4 regions of the Mesorhizobium sp. P170090 genome follow, and region 1 is predicted to be linked to each of the others. Evidence: predicted binding sites of a transcription regulator. Region 1 holds the regulator's gene; each other region holds the start of a gene.
The links. The regulator PhoB, encoded in region 1, activates phosphate uptake and scavenging genes when phosphate is short. The targets are predictions, from matches to a motif close to TGTCATNNANCTGTCAT.
Positions count from the first base shown of each region.

Region 1 (4,507 bases):
GGGTGAATTTTCAGGCACGAGGACCAAGATCATGGGTGAACATACCGTCGCCTCCTTCGATGAAGAGCTCGGGCAGATCAGCAAGCTGATCCGCGACATGGGCGATCTGGCAGGCTCGATGGTCAGCGGCTCGACCAGGGCGCTGCTCAATTCGGACAATGCGCTGGCACAGCGTGTCGTTTCCGACGACGCCATCATGGATGCGCGCCAGCGCGAACTGGACGACCGCGCCATCACGCTGATCGCCAAGCGTCAGCCGATGGCCAACGATCTGCGTGCCGTGGTCGGCTCGATCCGCATGGCGGGCGACCTCGAGCGCATCGGCGACCTCGCCAAGAACATCGCCAAACGCGTCGGCACCGTGGGCTTGAGCGTCACGCCGCGCGACCTCTCGCACTCCATCGACGCCATGGCGCAGCTGGTGCTGATCCAGGTGCAAGGCGTCGTCGAGGAATATGCCGCCACCGATGCGGCAGCGCTTGCAAAACTCAGGAATGACGACGAGCGCATCGACGTCAAATACACGTCCGTGTTTCGTGAGCTCTTGACCTACATGATGGAAGACCCTCGCAACATCACCGCCTGCACGCATCTCTTGTTCTGCGCCAAGAATCTTGAGCGCATCGGCGATCATGTCACCAACATCGCCGAAAATGCGTATTATGTGCTGACCGGCCAGCAACTGCCCGCCAATCGTCCGAAGCAGGACGAGACGGCGATGGCCATGCCGGCCTGATGAGGGTGAACTGCCGATGATCGCGCCACGCATCATGGTCGTGGAGGACGAGGAGCCGCTAGGCGTGCTCCTCCGCTACAACCTCGAATCCGAAGGCTATCACGTCGAGGTGGTGACACGCGGCGACGAGGCCGAGATCCGCCTGCAGGAAAACGTGCCCGATCTCCTGGTGCTCGACTGGATGGTGCCCGCTGTTTCCGGCATCGAGCTCTGCCGGCGCCTTAGAGTGCGGCCCGAAACCGAGCGGCTGCCGATCATCATGCTGACCGCGCGCGGTGAGGAAAGCGATCGCGTGCGCGGCCTGTCCACCGGCGCCGACGACTATCTGGTCAAGCCATTCTCGACGCCGGAGTTCATGGCGCGCGTGAGGGCGCTGCTGCGCCGGGCCAAGCCGGAAGTGCTGTCCAGCGTGCTCAAGGTCGGCGACATCGTGCTCGACCGCGAGTCGCACCGTGTCTACCGCAAGAAGAGCGAGATCAGGCTCGGACCGACCGAGTTCCGGCTGCTCGAATTCATGATGCGCCATCCCGGCCGCGTGTTCTCGCGCAGCCAACTGCTCGACAATGTCTGGGGCGAGACGATCTATATCGACGAGCGAACCGTCGACGTCCATGTCGGGCGCTTACGCAAAGCGGTCAACAACGGCCGCATGCCGGATGTCATCCGTACCATTCGCGGCGCCGGCTACGCGATCAGGGAAGACTAGGATGCTGCGCGTCGCGCCGTTGCCGGCCATTCAGGCGACATGCTTGCCGGATTTGGCCTGAATGCCCGGCGCGAAAATCTCCTGATCGACGAAGCCGAGCGCGCGCATGGCACAGCCTTCGCGGATCAGCGGCAGCTCGTTGGGCTCGGTGTCGAAGGAGATCGATTTCGAGTGCTGGCCGCCGGCGGTCTGGGCGATCGCTTCGCGCAATGCCGGTTCGATCAAGTCGAAGGCGGCGGCGCTGACGCCTACCATGGCGACGGGTGCCGGATCGATCAGCGCAAACAGGCTGCCGAGGCCGAAGCCGAGCGCCTCGCCGGCCTTGCGATAGGCTTCGCGCTCCGGGCCGTCGGTTTCGCGGGCGCGCGCGGCGAGTGCGCGCATATCAGCGTCGCCGATATCGACCGGCTCGGCATCCTCGCCCATCATTTTGGCGCTGCGCCAGATGGCGTAGTTTCCGGCATAGGCCTCGACGCAGCCGCGCCGCCCGCAGCGGCAGAGCGCGCCGCCCGGACGGTGGATCATGTGGCCGAACTCGCCGCCCGAGGAATGGGTGCCGGTGAAAAGTTCGCCTTTCAGCACCAGTCCCATGCCGATGCCGTGCGATAAGAGGATGGCGATAAAATTGTCGCGGTAGCGCTCGGGCTGGCGCCATTGCAGCGCCACCGCCATCATATTGCAGTCGTTCTCCATGGTGGCCGGAATGCCGAATTCCGCTTCCAACATGTCGGCGAAGGCAATGTCGGTCAGTGGCGTGATTGGCGACCACAGCATGGCCCGCGCCTGCGAATCGGTGATGCCCTGGATGCCCATGGCAATGCGGGCGATGCTCTGGACGTCCAGGTCCGGGTCCTCGAGACGCCGCCGGACGATTGCTACGCATTCGCCGATCAGTTCGTCGCGCGGCATGGTCAGCGTGTCGAGCCGGCGCTGTTCTTCCGCGACCACCTGGCCGGCATAGTCGATGACGGTGACGGAGAGGAAGTTCAGCGACAGCACCACGGTCATCACCGCCGCCGCTTCCGGATTGAGGCCAAGGCCGACCTGCGGCCGGCCGCGTTTCAGCGAGCCGGTCTCGCCAGGCTTGCCTTCAATCAGGATGCCTTCTTGAATCAGATCAGACGAGATTGCCGATATGGTCGAATGGCTGAGGCCGGTGGTCGCCGCAATCTCGGTCCGCGACGGCTGGCCGGCCCGGCGCACGGCCGAAATCACCATCGCGCGGTTGCGACGGCGCAGATCGTCGTGGCGGATTCCAACCGACATTTGTTTCCTCCCGGCCTCCTCGCGCCTCATGATAGTGAAGGCGTTCGACGGCACCAGCCAAATATTGGCAGACGCCGGCAGCCCTGTCATTGTTTATTGCGGAGCTCGAAAAAATTCGGCAAGGCCATCAGAAACCATGTTGACAGCGCTTTATCATTGAACCAGTGTTTTTTCGAGGCTCGAAAAAATGGAGCCTCTGTGTGCAGGCCTTCGGGCCAGTTTTGTCGCGCCGCGCGCGGCGCAGGGAGGGTTTATCATGAACAGATTTGCAGCCGCCATGCTGGCGGGCGCCGCCATGTCGCTGACGCTGGTCTCGGTCGCGCAGGCGAAGGACAAGGTCATCGGCGTCTCCTGGTCGAACTTCCAGGAAGAGCGCTGGAAGACGGACGAGGCGGCGATGAAGACGGCGATCGAAGCCGCCGGCGACAAGTACATTTCCGCCGACGCGCAGTCCAATCCCGGCAAGCAGCTGACCGACGTCGAAAGCCTGATCTCGCAAGGCGCCAACGCGCTGATCGTCCTGGCGCAGGACGCGTCGGCCATCGGCCCGGCGGTGCAGAAGGCGCTGGACGAAGGCATTCCGGTCGTCGGCTATGACCGCCTGATCGAGAACAAGGACGTCTTCTACCTGACCTTCGACAACAAAGAAGTCGGCCGCATGCAGGCCCGCGAAGTGTTCAAGGCGAAGCCCGAGGGCAACTATGTCTTTATCAAGGGCTCTGGCTCGGATCCGAATGCCGATTTCCTGTTCTCGGGCTCGATGGAAGTGCTCAAGGAAGCCATCGACTCGGGCAAGATCAAGAATGTCGGCGAGGCCTATACCGATGGCTGGCTGCCGGCCAATGCCCAGAAGAACATGGAACAGTTCCTGACCGCCAATGACAACAAGGTCGATGCCGTGGTTGCGGCCAATGACGGCACAGCCGGCGGCGTTGTCGCCGCGCTGACGGCGCAGGGCCTTGCCGGAACGGTTCCGGTCTCGGGCCAGGACGGCGACCATGCCGCTCTGAACCGCATCGCGCTCGGCACGCAGACGGTGTCGGTGTGGAAGGACGCGCGCGAACTCGGCAAGAACGCCGCCGAGATCGCCTCGCAGCTTGCCGATGGCAAGAAGACGGGCGACATTGCCGGCGCCAAGGACTTCACCACGCCTGGCGGCAACACCGTCAAGTCGCTGTTCCTGACCCCCGTCGCGATCACCAAGGACAACCTCAACGTCGTCATCGACGCCGGCTGGATCAAGAAGGACGAAGTCTGCACGGGCGTCGCCGCCGGCAGCGTCGCGGCTTGCAACTGATCTCGACGACTTGAAGAAATGAGGCGCCGCGGCTGTCAAGCCGCGGCGTTTTCTCTACGAGAATTGTGTGTTTCCGCCATCGGCGGCAAACTTCTAGGCTGTGGTCCGGCATCCGCGCCAGACGGCAAGCCGCTGGAGGACATCATGACCGACACGACCTCAAATCCGCAGGCCGATACGGCACGAGCGTCTGAACTCGGCGCGGTCGCCCGGTTCCTGAAAGCGACCGAGCTCGACACGCGCATGCTCGGCATGGTCGGCGCGCTGCTGGTCATCTGGGTCGGCATACATATCCTGTCGGGTGGGCTTTTCCTGACGCCGCGCAATCTTTGGAACCTGTCGGTGCAGACGTCCTCGGTCGCGATCATGGCGACCGGCATGGTACTGGTCATCGTCATGCGCAACATCGACCTTTCGGTGGGCTCCGCCGAAGGCGTGATCGGCATGATCATGGGCGTGGCACAGGCCGAATTCCTGATTCGCATCATCGGCTTCCAGCTTG
Region 1 is NZ_JBYNWH010000001.1:192,215-196,721, reverse strand. Features, by position in the region: gene phoU (phosphate signaling complex protein PhoU) at 32-736, shown strand; gene phoB (phosphate regulon transcriptional regulator PhoB) at 753-1,442, shown strand; gene AC3EML_RS00960 (ROK family protein) at 1,473-2,708, opposite strand; gene xylF (D-xylose ABC transporter substrate-binding protein) at 2,965-4,005, shown strand; gene AC3EML_RS00950 (sugar ABC transporter permease) at 4,150-4,507, shown strand, end outside.

Region 2 (4,507 bases), 120 kb from region 1:
CACCTTCTGCAGCATGGCATCGCCGGCGCCATGCCCGAACAGGTCGTTCACTTCCTTGAAGCGGTCGAGGTCGAGCAGCAGCAGCGCAAGATGCCCGCCCTTGCCGCCGCGGTCCATTGCGGCAATTTCGGCCTCGAGCCGGCCGGAGAAACTGCGGCGGTTGGGGAGCCCGGTCAGCGGGTCGAAATGGGCGAGGCGCAGTATCTCCTGCTCGGCCTTCCTGCGTTCGCGGATGTCGCGCACGGCGACCACGCTGTGCCGCTTGCCGCAATAGTCGATGCTCCTGGCGATAAGTTCGACGGGGATGGTGGCGCCGTCATGGGCTCTGAGCTCCGCTTCCTGTGCCTGTCCGCTGCAGTCGGACATGCCGGCCGCGGTGCGTTCGCCGAAGAGGTCGCCAAGCAGCATCGCGTTCAGCACTTCCGGCGCAATGCCAGTTAGCGCGGCGATGCTGTCATTGGCGCTGACGATGCGGGCGCCGTCGCATACGATCAGGCCCTCGACGGCGGCGTTGGCGAGGCCGTGCATGCGCTCGGCCTCGATCTTGTGACGACGGAAGCGCAGGTCGATCCACAATGCTGCGGCTGAAAGCACCAGGATAGCCAGGCTGACAGCAGCGGCGGCGAAGGCCTGCGACATCGGTTCGACCGTGAACTGCGATATCTCGATGGAGGAGTCCGGGAAGATCGACACCGCGCCCATCGCGATGAAGTGCAGGCTGCAGATCGCCAGCGTCAACAGGATGGCGGCGGCGATTGTGGCCTGCATGGACGGCCGTCGCAACACGACCAGCAGCGCCAGCGCGGCGAGGGTGACGCCTGTCAGCACCGAGACGCCGACCAGCAGCGGGTTCCAGACGATGCGCCCTTCGACCTCGAAGGCGGCCATGCCGATATAGTGCATGGCGGCGATACCGGCGCCGAGGACGGCGCCGCCGACCAGAGGGTAGTCGATGCCCCGGCGCAAGGTGGCGATCCACATGCCCGCGGCGGTCAGGGCGACGGAACCGGCGAGCGAAAGCGCCGACATTTCCGCATTGTAGGCGTTGGGGATTCCGGGAGAAAAGGCAAGCATTGCGATGAAATGCGTCGCCCAGATACCGAAGCCGGTGGAAGTGGCTGCTATCATCAGCCAGGTATAGCGGTTGCGCTCGCTCGAGCGGTCGACATGGCGAAGCAGGTTGACCGCCGAGAAGGAAGAAATACCGCAAATGAGCGCTGCCAGTGCGACCAGTCTCAGATCGTGCTCATGCACGATACAATTATAGACCGTCAGCATCTCGCCCCACCTGCTCTCCCACAGCAATCAAGCCGTCCACTTGATTAGTATGTCGCGCTTGACGAAGAATCGGTTATGCGAACTACAACTACAGCGGGTTTTTCGGGTTGTACCTTGCGGCGATCCTGTCTCATTCCAGACAGGGTCACAGCAGCGCTTGGCGCGATGCCGCTCTACCGATCTCGATCTGGCCGAGCGCCGGTATGGCGGCCGCATGGTACAGGTGCGTGGCGCTGTCACGGGGGCCCTTCATGCATCGCCGGCGGTCGGCGATCGTCGCAGGCCCACCGCGCCCATGTATCGCTGAGCCGGCTTGGCATTTCTCTCTGTCCTCGTTGCAGAGCGAGGGGGCGCGAAGTTAGCCGGGTATGAAATTCACGAAACAGCAACAAATCCGTTGTCCGATTGTCATCAGCGACACATATTGCCTTTGCGGGAGTGCCCCTTTCGCCAATGACAAACGGGAGATGAAACATGAAGTTGTTCGGCTTTGCGGCCGGTGTTGCCGCCACCTTGACCCTGCTTTCCACCACCTCCGCCTTCGCCGCCACCCAGATCAGTTGGTGGCATGCAATGACCGGCGCCAATGCCGAGGTGGTCGACAAGATCGCCAAGGATTTCAATGCCAGCCAGAGCGACTATGAAATTCTCCCTGTTTTCAAGGGCACCTATCCCGAAACGCTGAATGCCGGCATCGCTGCCTTTCGTGCGGGGCAAGCGCCCGATATCATCCAGGTGTTCGACGTGGGTACCGGCGTCATGATGGCCGCCGAAGGTGCGATCAAGCCGGTGGCCGATGTGCTGACCAGCGCCGGCGTGACCTTCGACAAGAGCCAGTATTTGCCCGGCATCGTCGGCTACTATTCGAAGCCGGACGGGACCATGCTGTCCTTCCCCTATAATTCCTCGTCGCCCATCCTCTACTACAACAAGGATATCTTCCAGAAGGCCGGGCTTGATGTGAACAATCCGCCAAAGACCTGGAACGAGGTGTGGGAAGCCGCCAAGAAGATCAAGGCGAGCGGCGCCGCTTCCTGCGGCTATACCTCGACCTGGTTGACCTGGATCCACCTTGAGGCCTTCGCTGCCTGGAACGACGTTTCCTATGGCACCAACCAGAACGGACTTGCCGGAACCGACGTCGAGCTCAAGATCAATGCGCCGATCTTCGTCAATCATTTCCAGGCCCTCGCCGACCTGGCCAAGGACGGCACCTTCAAATATGGCGGCCGTACATCCGAAGCCAAGCAGATCTTCCTTGCCGGAGAATGCGGCATCTTCACCGAATCGTCGGGGGGTCTCGGTGACATCGTCAAGTCGGGCATGAACTACGGCATCGGCCAGCTTCCCTATGATAGTGACGCCAAGGGCGCGCCCCAGAACACCACGCCGGGCGGCGCCAGCCTGTGGGTGTTCGGCAACAAATCGGACGAGGAATACAAGGGCGTCGCGGCGTTCTTCTCCTACCTGTCCAAGACCGAAGTGCAGGAGTATCTGCACCAGAAGTCGGGTTATCTGCCGGTGACGCTCGCTGCCTATGAGGCGACGAAGAAGTCCGGCTTCTATGACAAGAATCCGGGCCGTGAGACGCCGATCCTGCAGATGCTGGGCAAGGCGCCGACCGAGAACTCGAAGGGCGTGCGCCTCGTCAACCTGCCGCAGGTGCGCGACATCGAGAACGAGGAGTTCGAGAAGATGCTGGCCGGCCAGCAGACTGCGCAGCAGGCGCTCGACAACGCGGTCGCACGCGGCAACAAGGCGATTCAGGAAGCGATCGGAAATTGAAGCGATTTGTCAGTTGAACCTCGTCCACGCGGACCCGCGTGGACGACTTCCTGAACAGCGAGGGAACCACACTGTCTCCACGCGTCGTCTTTCCCAACAAGACCCTGCCTTACCTGCTGGTGGCGCCGCAACTCGCCATTACGCTGATCTTTTTCTACTGGCCGACGGGGCAGGCGCTCTACCAGTCGATGCTTAGGGAAGACCCGTTCGGGCTGAAGAGCAAGTTCGTCGGGCTCGCCAATTTTCGCAAGGTGCTGGCCGACCCGGCCTACCTCAACTCGATCAAAGTTACGCTGGTGTTCTCTCTGGCGACCGCGATGGTCGCCATGGGTGTGGCCCTGTTGCTTGCCGTCATGGCCGAGAAGGTGGTGCGCGGCAAAGGCCTTTATCGCACGCTGCTGATCTGGCCGTATGCGGTGGCGCCGGCGATTGCCGGCATGTTGTGGCTGTTTCTGTTCAACCCCTCGATCGGTTCGCTGGCCTACGCCTTGAGAGGTCTCGGCATTGCCTGGGATCCTTTGCTTAACGGCAACCAAGCCATGATCCTGCTGGTGTCTGCGGCTGCCTGGAAGCAGATCAGCTACAATTTCCTGTTCTTCGTCGCCGGGCTGCAGGCGGTGCCGAAGACGTTGATAGAGGCGGCGGCCATGGACGGCGCCGGGGAGACGAAGCGCTTCTGGACCATCGTCTTCCCGCTGCTCGCGCCGACGACCTTCTTCCTGCTGGTCGTCAACACGGTCTATGCGCTGTTCGACACTTTCGGTATCGTCCATGCCGTCACCGGCGGCGGGCCGGGCAAGGCCACCGAGACGCTGGTCTACAAGGTCTACAATGACGGTTTCGTCAATTTGATCCTCGGCGATTCGGCCGCGCAGTCGGTCATCCTGATGGTCATCGTCATCTCACTCACGGCCATCCAGTTCCGCTATGTGGAACGCAAAGTCCACTACGGTTGAGCGCGAGCGATGATTGGTCAGTCCCCGCTTCGCGCCCTCATCGCCCACGCCGTGCTCATCCTGGGCATCCTGATCGTCGCTTTCCCGATCTACTACACCTTCGTTGCCTCCACGCAGACGCTGCAGACCATCCTCAAGCCGCCATTGCCTCTTTTGCCCGGCGACCAGGTCTGGAACAATTACAGCGAGGCGCTGTTCGGCGGTGTCGGCCGCATCGGCGGCGTCAGTGTCGGCCGATTGCTGCTCAACACCACGATCATGGCGCTCGGCATCGCGGTGGGGAAGATTTTCATCTCGATCCTTTCGGCCTATGCGATCGTGTTCTTCCGTTTTCCGCTTCGGATGGTCTTCTTCTGGCTGATCTTCATCACACTGATGCTTCCCGTCGAGGTGCGCATCCTGCCGACCTACAAGGTGATGGTCGATCTCGGCATGATCGACACCTATGCCGGCCTGATCATTCCGCTGATCGCCTCGGCCACCGCCAC
Region 2 is NZ_JBYNWH010000001.1:72,085-76,591, reverse strand. Features, by position in the region: gene AC3EML_RS00360 (bifunctional diguanylate cyclase/phosphodiesterase) at 1-1,278, opposite strand, end outside; gene ugpB (sn-glycerol-3-phosphate ABC transporter substrate-binding protein UgpB) at 1,753-3,063, shown strand; gene ugpA (sn-glycerol-3-phosphate ABC transporter permease UgpA) at 3,135-4,019, shown strand; gene ugpE (sn-glycerol-3-phosphate ABC transporter permease UgpE) at 4,029-4,507, shown strand, end outside.
Region 2: ugpB (sn-glycerol-3-phosphate ABC transporter substrate-binding protein UgpB) is a predicted target of PhoB. The motif match lies at 1,674-1,690, and genes of this name have one in related genera.

Region 3 (4,507 bases), 3.4 Mb from region 1:
CAACGGCAACGGCGTCCTGTTCAAGCTGAACAAGTTCCGTCATTTCTACATGCCGGCCGACGATGTCGCCTTCGCCGACAAGCATCCGCTCGTCGTTTGGCGCGGCGAACTCAACAATCCGATCCGCACCTTGTTGCTGGATGCAGCCCGCAATCTGCCGTTCTGCGATGTCGGCACGCCGAGGGCGACAGCACCTGCGGAATACCGCAAGCCCTATCTCAGCATCGATCAGCAGCGCCGCTACCGCTACATCATCTCGCTCGAAGGCAATGATGTCGCGACCAATCTGAAATGGATCATGAGCTCGAACTCGCTCTGCCTGATGCCGCCGCCGACTTACGAGACCTGGTTCGCCGAGGGGCAGCTCGAGCCCGATGTCCATTATGTGCCGCTGGCGCCCGACTTCAGCGATCTGGCCGAGCGGGTGCATCATCTCGAGCAGCATCCGGCCGAGGCCCAGCGCATCGTTGCGGCGGCCAACGCCTATTGCCGCAAATTCGCCGACGAGCGGGCCGAGCAGGCGATCTGCCTGCTCGTGCTCTACAAATATTTCGTGCTCAGCGGCCAGATCGAGCCCGATCCGCAGGTCTGGCGGTTTATCGCGGGCTAGCGGCTTCCGGCGCCCTTAAGTCAGATGACGCTGCGGTCCATAACCAGATCGGCCGGGCCGAAGCGGTCCTTCGCCGTAAACTGCTGGTGCCAGTAGGGATAGAGCACCGGCGGCCGGCTGACGGCATCGAGACGCTGGCGTTCATCAAAGGACAGCGTCAGGCTTGCCGCGGCGAGATTGTCTTTCAACTGGGCCTCGTTGCGTGCGCCAATCACCAGCGAACTGACGGCCGGCCGGCCAAGCAGCCAGGCCAGCGCCACCTGGGCCGCCGAGACGCCGCGAGTGGCGCCGATGTCGACCAGCACGTCGACGATCCGCCACAGCCGGCCCTCGTCGCGGATCGGCGGTTCCGACCAGCCGCCGATCTGGCGCGCCGTCGGACTGTCGCGGCGGTATTTGCCCGACAGCAGGCCGCCGGCGAGCGGGCTCCACACCAGCACGCCAAGGCCCTGGTCGACCGAAATCGGCAAGAGCTCATACTCGGCCTCGCGTGCTTCCAGCGTGTAGTGGATCTGCTGGGTGACGAAACGCGGCTGGTGCTGGCTGTCGCTGATGCCGAGCGCCTTCATGACCTGCCAGCCGGAATAGTTGGAGCAGCCGACATAGCGGATTTTGCCCTGGGCAACCAGCGTGTCGAGCGCGGAGATGGTTTCCTCGAGCGGCGTCGCGCCGTCCCATTCGTGCAGGAAATAGATGTCGATGACATCGGTCCTGAGGCGCTTCAGGCTCTTCTCGCATTCGCGGATCAGATGATGGCGCGACAGGCCTTCGTCATTGGGGCCCTTGCCGATCCGCATGCGCGCCTTGGAGGCGATCAGCACGTCGTTCTTGCGCTTGCCGCCGAGCGCCTCGCCGATGATCTCTTCCGACAGACCGTTGGAATAGACATTGGCGGTGTCGATGAGATTGATGCCGGCATCGATGCAAGTGTCGATGATGCGCGAGGCCTCCGCGAGATCGGAATTGCCGACGGCGGCGAACGGCCCGCTGCCGCCGAAGGTCATGGTTCCCAAGGTCAGCGCCGAAACTTTCAAGCCGGAACGGCCAAGCGTGCGGTATTCCATGTCAGATCCTCGTAGTTTTGGTGGGGAGGCGGTTTTAGCAGGAAAGGGCGGGGAAGCCCGAAGGGGTCCGCCAATTGTAGGACAATTTGAGCGGCTTGTCGCCATCCCAGGGCGATGGATCGGCAATGCTCGCTGGTTTGCAGTGATGACCGGCTGGCCGGCGGCTTGCAATAAAACCGTCATTGGCGGCCTATATCGAGTCGGCTCAGGGTTTCATGCCAGCCGGCAAGCGGAGCAGTGGAAATGACCGAGTTGAAGCAGAATTCTCCGGCCAGGGATTGGCTGGAAGCCGAACTCGCCGACATGCTCGACGAGGACTATGAGCTTGAAATGTCGGAGCCGGCGCTGTCGCTGGAGATCTCCAAGATCTACAAGAACGCGCATCCGCCGTCGATCGACCGCATGCAGTATTTCCGCGACCTGATCGGCTTGCAGTCGGAACTGATCAAGCTGCAGTCCTGGGTCGCCTACCACAAGAAGAAGCTGGTGGTGGTTTTCGAAGGACGCGATTCCGCCGGCAAGGGCGGCGTCATCAAGCGCATCACCCAGCGCCTCAACCCGCGCATCTGCCGCGTCGTGGCGCTGCCGGCGCCGACCGAGCGCGAAAAATCGCAGTGGTATTTCCAGCGCTACGTGCCGCATCTGCCGGCCGGCGGCGAGATCGTGCTGTTCGACCGCTCCTGGTACAACCGCTCCGGCGTCGAGCGGGTGATGGGCTTTGCCGAACCCGATCAGGTCGAAGAGTTCTTCCGCGACGTGCCGGAGTTCGAGCGCATGCTGGTCCGCTCCGGCGTCACGCTGGTCAAATACTGGTTCTCGATCACCGACGAGGAACAGCAGATGCGCTTCATGATGCGCATCCACGACCCGATGAAGCAGTGGAAGCTGTCGCCGATGGACCTGCAGTCGCGCGTGCGCTGGGAGCAGTACACCAAGGCCAAGGAAGAGACGTTTGCCCGCACCAACATCCCAGAGGCACCGTGGTACATCGTCGAAGGCAACGACAAGAAGCGGGCGCGGCTGAACTGCATCGACCATCTCCTCAAACAGCTGCCCTATGAGGACGTGCCGCACGAAGAAATCACGCTGCCCGAGCGGGTGTTCAACCCGGAGTACGAGCGCCAGGTCCTGCCGCGCGAGCTTTACGTGCCGGAGAAGTATTGAGCACTTTTCCTTCTCCCCGTTTCACGGGGAGAAGGTGCCCGAAGGGCGGATGAGGGGCAGCGCCGGCATCGACGAATGGTAGTGTGCTGAGAGTTCTGCAAATTCGCTGAGAGGGGGCGGTCATGGCAGGCTGGTGATTGTTCACGTCACCTGATTCCCGCGAAGGAACGCCACCATGACCAAGACTGAAGTTAAGACCGCCAGCGCTGCCGTCAAAGACATTTTGCTTTCGAACCCGGATGGATTGCACGAAGTGCTCCGTGCGGTGATGCAGGAGGTGCTTGAGGCCGAGATGGACGAGGCGCTGGGTGCCTCGAAGAGCGAGCGCACGCCCGAACGGCTTGGCTATCGCTCGGGCTATTACGGCCGTACCCTTGTGACGCGGGTCGGCAAGCTCGAGCTGCGGGTTCCGCAGGACCGGGCCGGGCGCTTCTCCACCGAGCTGTTCGAGCGCTACCAGCGTTCCGAGCGGGCCTTGGTGGCGACAATGGCGGAGATGTATGTGCAGGGCGTGTCGACCCGCAAGGTGAAGGCGATCACGGAAGAACTGTGCGGCCATGCCTTCTCGGCCTCGTCGATCTCGGCCATCAACAAGCGGCTGGACGAGAGCCTCGCTGCCTTTGCCAGGCGCCCCCTTCAAGAGCCGTTTCCTTACCTCATCCTCGATGCGCGCTACGAGAAGGTGCGTGAAGCCGGTGTTGTCATGAGCCAGGCGGTGCTGATCGCGGTCGGTATCGACTGGGACGGAAGGCGCCAGATCCTGGCCGTGGAGATGGCCAATCGCGAGAGCCGCTCGGCCTGGAGGGACTTCCTCGTCGGCCTCAAGGCGCGCGGCCTCAAGGGCGTCGAGTTGGTTGTGTCCGACGATCACGCCGGCCTGGTGGCAGCGATCGGCGAGGTGATCCCCGAAGCCGCCTGGCAACGCTGCTACGTGCACTTCCTCAGGAACGCGCTCGATCATCTGCCGAGGAAGCACGGCGACGACTGCCTGCAGGAATTGCGCTGGCTCTACGACCGGCGCGATCTCGCAGAGGCCAGGGCTGATCTTGCCGCATGGCTTGCCAAATGGTCGGCACGCTATCCGCGCCTGACAGGCTGGGCCGAGGATGCCATCGAACAAACCCTGACCTTCTTCAGGCTGCCGAGACAGCACCACAAGCATCTCAAATCCACCAACATGCTGGAGCGGCTCAACGAGGAAATCCGCCGGCGCACCTATGTCGTGCGCATCTTCCCCAATACCGAAAGCTGCCTGCGCCTGGTCAGGTCGTTGGCCGTCGAGACCAATGAAAACTGGATGGAGGCCAACCGATACATCAACATGGACGACCTGCGCGAGCACAAGAAGCTCGCTCTGCGCCAAGCCGCATGACCAGCATCATGGCCGCCCCTTTTTGCAGAACTTGACGCACACAACCCGACGAATTCACAGCCGTCGGACGCTGCTAACCTCCAAAAGCAGCGCTGCCCCTCATTGCCTGCCGGGCATTTCTCCCCGTAGAACGGGGAGAAAGAAGCCTGCGCCTATCACTTCGCCACTACACCCGCTTGATCGTCACATGCGTGGCGAGCGCTGTCGCCACCTGCTCGGTGCACTGGTAACCCAGCTTCAGCATATCCAGCCCGGCAAACAGGCTCTCGCCCCTCCCGAGCAACACCGGCGACACCG
Region 3 is NZ_JBYNWH010000001.1:3,593,551-3,598,057, forward strand. Features, by position in the region: gene AC3EML_RS17210 (glycosyl transferase family 90) at 1-610, shown strand, start outside; gene AC3EML_RS17215 (aldo/keto reductase) at 631-1,674, opposite strand; gene ppk2 (polyphosphate kinase 2) at 1,918-2,838, shown strand; gene AC3EML_RS17225 (IS256 family transposase) at 3,014-4,210, shown strand; gene AC3EML_RS17230 (dihydrofolate reductase family protein) at 4,377-4,507, opposite strand, start outside.
Region 3: ppk2 (polyphosphate kinase 2) is a predicted target of PhoB. The motif match lies at 1,841-1,857, and genes of this name have one in related genera.

Region 4 (4,507 bases), 1.4 Mb from region 1:
CGATCTTTCCGCCGTTTCCGAAGGCGATCTGCGCCTGATGCTGGACGATGCGGTGGTGCGCAAGGCGCGCCTCAAGGCCGGCGAACGGACCAAACCGCTCGAAGGCAAGGTGCTGGCCATGATCTTCGACAAGCCGTCGACGCGCACGCGCGTGTCCTTCGACGTCGGCATGCGACAGCTCGGCGGCGAGACCATCATGCTGACCGGGACCGAAATGCAGCTCGGCCGTTCCGAGACCATTGCCGACACCGCCAAGGTGCTGTCGCGCTATGTCGACGCCATCATGATCCGCACCACGTCGCATGAGCGGCTGCTCGAGCTGACCGAGAATGCCACGATTCCGGTCATCAACGGGCTGACCGACGACACCCATCCCTGTCAGCTGATGGCCGACATCATGACCTTCGAGGAGCATCGCGGTCCGGTTGCCGGCAAGACCATCGCCTGGACCGGCGACGGCAACAACGTGCTGCATTCGCTGCTCGAAGCTTCGGCGCGGTTCCGCTTCAACCTGAACGTCGCAGTGCCGGAAGGCAGCGAGCCGGCGCAAAAGCATATCGACTGGTCGAAGAGCAATGGCGGCAAGCTGCACTTCACCCGCTCGCCCGAGGAAGCCGTCGACCAAGCCGACTGCATCGTCACCGACTGCTGGGTGTCGATGGGCCAGGAACACCGCGCCCGCGGCCACAATGTCTTCTCGCCCTATCAGGTCAATGCGGCGCTGATGGCCAGGGCCAAGCCCGACGCCCTGTTCATGCACTGCCTGCCGGCGCACCGCGGCGAGGAAGTGACCGACGAGGTCATCGACGGTCCGCATTCGGTGGTCTTCGACGAAGCCGAGAACCGGCTTCACGCCCAGAAGGCGGTTTTGGCCTGGTGTCTGGGCGCTTGATCTCCAGGCGCTTGATCTCCAAGCGCTTGATCCGGGGCGGCGTGATGCCTATTTGCGCCGCATCACGCAAATCAAGCGCGTTTGGACGCATGCACCCCTCCGGGCCGCATGGCCGCGCCCTGGAGCTTTGTCATGTTGGAAACGCATCAAGTGACTGAACATCACCCCAAACTCGGCGAGTTCGGCTATGCCGGCGACGATCATGTCGTACCCTTCGAGGTCGGCCCGCTCGACGTGCGCGGCCGCACCGTGCAACTCGGGCCGATGCTCGACGCCATCCTCAACCGTCACGACTATCCCGAGCCGGTCGCCCGCCTGCTCGCGGAAGCCTGTGTGCTGACGGTGCTGCTCGGCACCTCGCTCAAATTCGAAGGCAAGTTCATCCTGCAGACCCGCACCGACGGGCCGGTCGACATGCTGGTCGCGGATTTCTCCACGCCTTCGTCATTGCGCGCCTATGCGCGTTTCGACGCCGACCGGCTGGAGGCCCTGGTGGCCGCAGGCCAGACCTCGCAGCAGACGCTGCTGGGCAGCGGCGTTTTGGCGCTGACCATCGACCAGGGGGCGCACACGCAGCGCTATCAGGGCATCGTCCAGCTCGACGGCGAGACGCTGGAAGACGCCGCGCGCACCTATTTCCGCCAGTCGGAGCAGATCCCGACCGACCTCAGGCTGTCGGTGGCCAAGCTGCTGACGCCCGGCCCCGGCGGTGCGCGCGAGCAGTGGCGCGCCGGCGGTATCCTGGCGCAGTTCCTGCCGCAGTCGCCCGAGCGCATGCGCGTGCCCGACATTTCGGGGGGCGACGGCGATCCGCGCGACGTGATGAACGAGCCGGCCGACAATTCTTGGCGCGAGCTGGTGGCGCTGCTCGGCACCATCGAGCCGACCGAGCTGATCGACCCGACCATCGGCGCCGAGCGGCTGCTCTACAGGCTGTTCCACGAACATGGCGTGCGCGTCTTCGGCGGCGTGCCGGTTGCCGACCAATGTTCCTGCTCAAGGGACAAGATACGCGGCATCCTCGAGGGGTTTTCCGCGCAGGAAATCAAGGACAGCACCGAAGATGGCGGCATCCACGTCGCCTGCGAGTTCTGCTCGAAGCAGTACGACTTCGACCCGGCGGAGTTTGCAGCTCAGTAGCATCTCTACCTTCTCCCCGTTCACGGGGAGAAGGTACCCGAAGGGCGGATGAGGGGCAGCGCGAACTTTGGTGAATGGCCGCGCATAGCCTAGGTCATGTGCGTGGAAGATAACCTCATGAGTTTGGCGCTGCCCCTCATTGCCCTGCCGGGCATTTCTCCCCGTATAGTGACGGGGAGAAAACCCCTAATTCACCGTCCGTCGGGTCCCCGGCAGATCCAGCGAAAACGCGGGAATAGCGACGTCGAACGTCTCGCCCTTTTTGTTGCGCATGGTGTAGTGGCCGACCATGAAGCCGGACGGCGTCGATAGCGGGCAGCCTGACGTGTATTGATAGCTGTCGCCGGGATTGAGCTCAGGCTGGTCGCCGACCACGCCGGCGCCGCGCACTTCCTCGACCCGGCCGCTGCCGTCGGTGATGTGCCAGTAACGCGACATAAGCTGCACGAAATCGTCCGACTGGTTGTCGATCGTCACCTGGTAGCCCCAGACATAACGGTTCTCCGCCGGGTCCGAGCGGTCCTCCAGGTAAAACGGTCTGACCTGCACTTCGATGTTGCGCGTGACGGCGCGGTACATGGGCTGCTCCGGTTGCGCGGCAGGGAACATTTGTCGCGCCATGCGGTTTGATACGCGCAGAGCGGCATGTCCTGCCAGCCTCAAAGCGCAGGTGCCGACAAACAATTGTCATTTAAGTGACACATGACAATGTTGGTGTGCGCAAACCTTGCCGGCGACTCAAGGCCCATCTGTCGACTGACAAAGCAGCCGCGAGCGGCCTTTCCGGAGTGACCAGATCTCGATGGAACCAGCTCTCACAGCCGCCTTCGCTTCCTCCGCTTTGCTTCTTTCCAATCTCGCCAGCATCCTGCTTGCATCGTCGAAGCTGAAAGCGCGCCGTCTCATCCCTCCGCCGTCCAACGAGCAGCCGCCGGTCTCGATCGTCGTGCCGTCGCGCGGCGTGGAGCCGTTCACACAAGAGACGCTGCAGCGAGCTTTCTCGCTTGACTGGCCGATCTACGAACTGATCTTCTGCGTCGCTCACGCCGACGACCCGGTCGTCGAACTGATAAACAGGGCGATCGTCCTGTTTCCCAACGTGCCGGCCCGGCTGCTGATCGGCGACGACCGCGTCAGCAGCAACCCGAAGCTCAACAACTGCGTCAAGGGCTGGGAAGCGGCGCGCTATCATTGGGTTATTCTGGCGGATTCCAACGTGCTGATGCCTAGGGATTACGTCCAGCACCTGATGGCGGCCTGGCGGACCAATACCGGGCTTATCTGCTCGACGCCGATCGGCTCGCGGCCGGATGGCTTCTGGGCCGAGGTCGAATGCGCGTTCCTCAACACGCTGCAGGCGCGCTGGCAATATGCCGGCGAGGCGCTTGGCCTCGGCTTTGCCCAGGGCAAGAGCATGCTGTGGAACAAGCCGATGCTCGATACCAGTGGCGGTATCCGCGCGCTGGCCGCCGAGATCGCCGAGGATGCTGCTGCAACCAAGCTGGTCAACGGACTGGGCCTGCGCGTCAATCTCGTTGCCTCGCCTTTCGAGCAACCACTGGGGCAGCGCCGACATGCCGACATCTGGTCGCGCCAGGCGCGCTGGGCGCGGTTGCGCCGCGTCACCTTCCCGCTGTTTTTCGCACCCGAGATCCTGACCGGCGTCGCCGTGCCGTTGGCGATGGCGCTGGTGGCGGCCGCAAGTGCCGGCATCAGCCTGCCGGCCACGGTGTTGGCCGTGCTGACGGCGGCCTACATTCCCGAATGCGCGCTGGCCGCGGCCAAGGGCTGGCATCTGTCGCTGCGCATGGTCCCGGCGATGATGGTCCGCGACATGATGCTTCCCGCCATCTGGGCGCGCGGCTGGCTGAGCGGCGCCGTCGACTGGCGCGGCAACACCATGACCATCGGCACCAAGACGGCCGAACTGGAAGAGGTTTCGTCGGGAGCGTGACGCCTCGCGGCCTACCCGGCTGCCTTCAGCGCCTGCGCAACGTCCTCCAGCAGATCGTCCGTATCCTCAAGACCGACCGACAGCCTGAGCGTTCCCGGCCCGATGCCAAGCTCGGCGCGAGCTTCGTCGCTGAGGTTCTTGTGCGTGGTGGTCGCCGGATGGGTGATCAGGCTCTTGGCGTCGCCGAGATTGTTGGAGATCAGCACGATGTCGAGCGCGTTCTGCAAGGCGAAGGCCGCCTGCTTGCCGCCCTTGACGTCGAGGCAGATCAGCGTCGATCCGCCCGTCATCTGCTTCTTGACGATGTCGGCCTGCGGGTGGTCGGCGCGGCCGGGATAGATGACGCGGGCGATTTCCGGCCGTCCTGCCAGGAAATCCGCGATCTTGGCCGCGCTTTCCGTCTGCTGGCGCACCCGAACCGGCAGCGTCTCCAGGCCCTTGAGCAGCGTCCAGGCGTTGAACGGCGACAGGCTCGGGCCGGTGTGGCGGAAATAGTCGTGCAAATTCTCGTCGATCCATTT
Region 4 is NZ_JBYNWH010000001.1:1,635,087-1,639,593, forward strand. Features, by position in the region: gene argF (ornithine carbamoyltransferase) at 1-892, shown strand, start outside; gene AC3EML_RS07980 (Hsp33 family molecular chaperone) at 1,001-2,032, shown strand; gene apaG (Co2+/Mg2+ efflux protein ApaG) at 2,219-2,611, opposite strand; gene AC3EML_RS07990 (ceramide glucosyltransferase) at 2,835-3,986, shown strand; gene AC3EML_RS07995 (O-succinylhomoserine sulfhydrylase) at 3,998-4,507, opposite strand, start outside.
Region 4: AC3EML_RS07990 (ceramide glucosyltransferase) is a predicted target of PhoB. The motif match lies at 2,718-2,734, and genes of this name have one in related genera.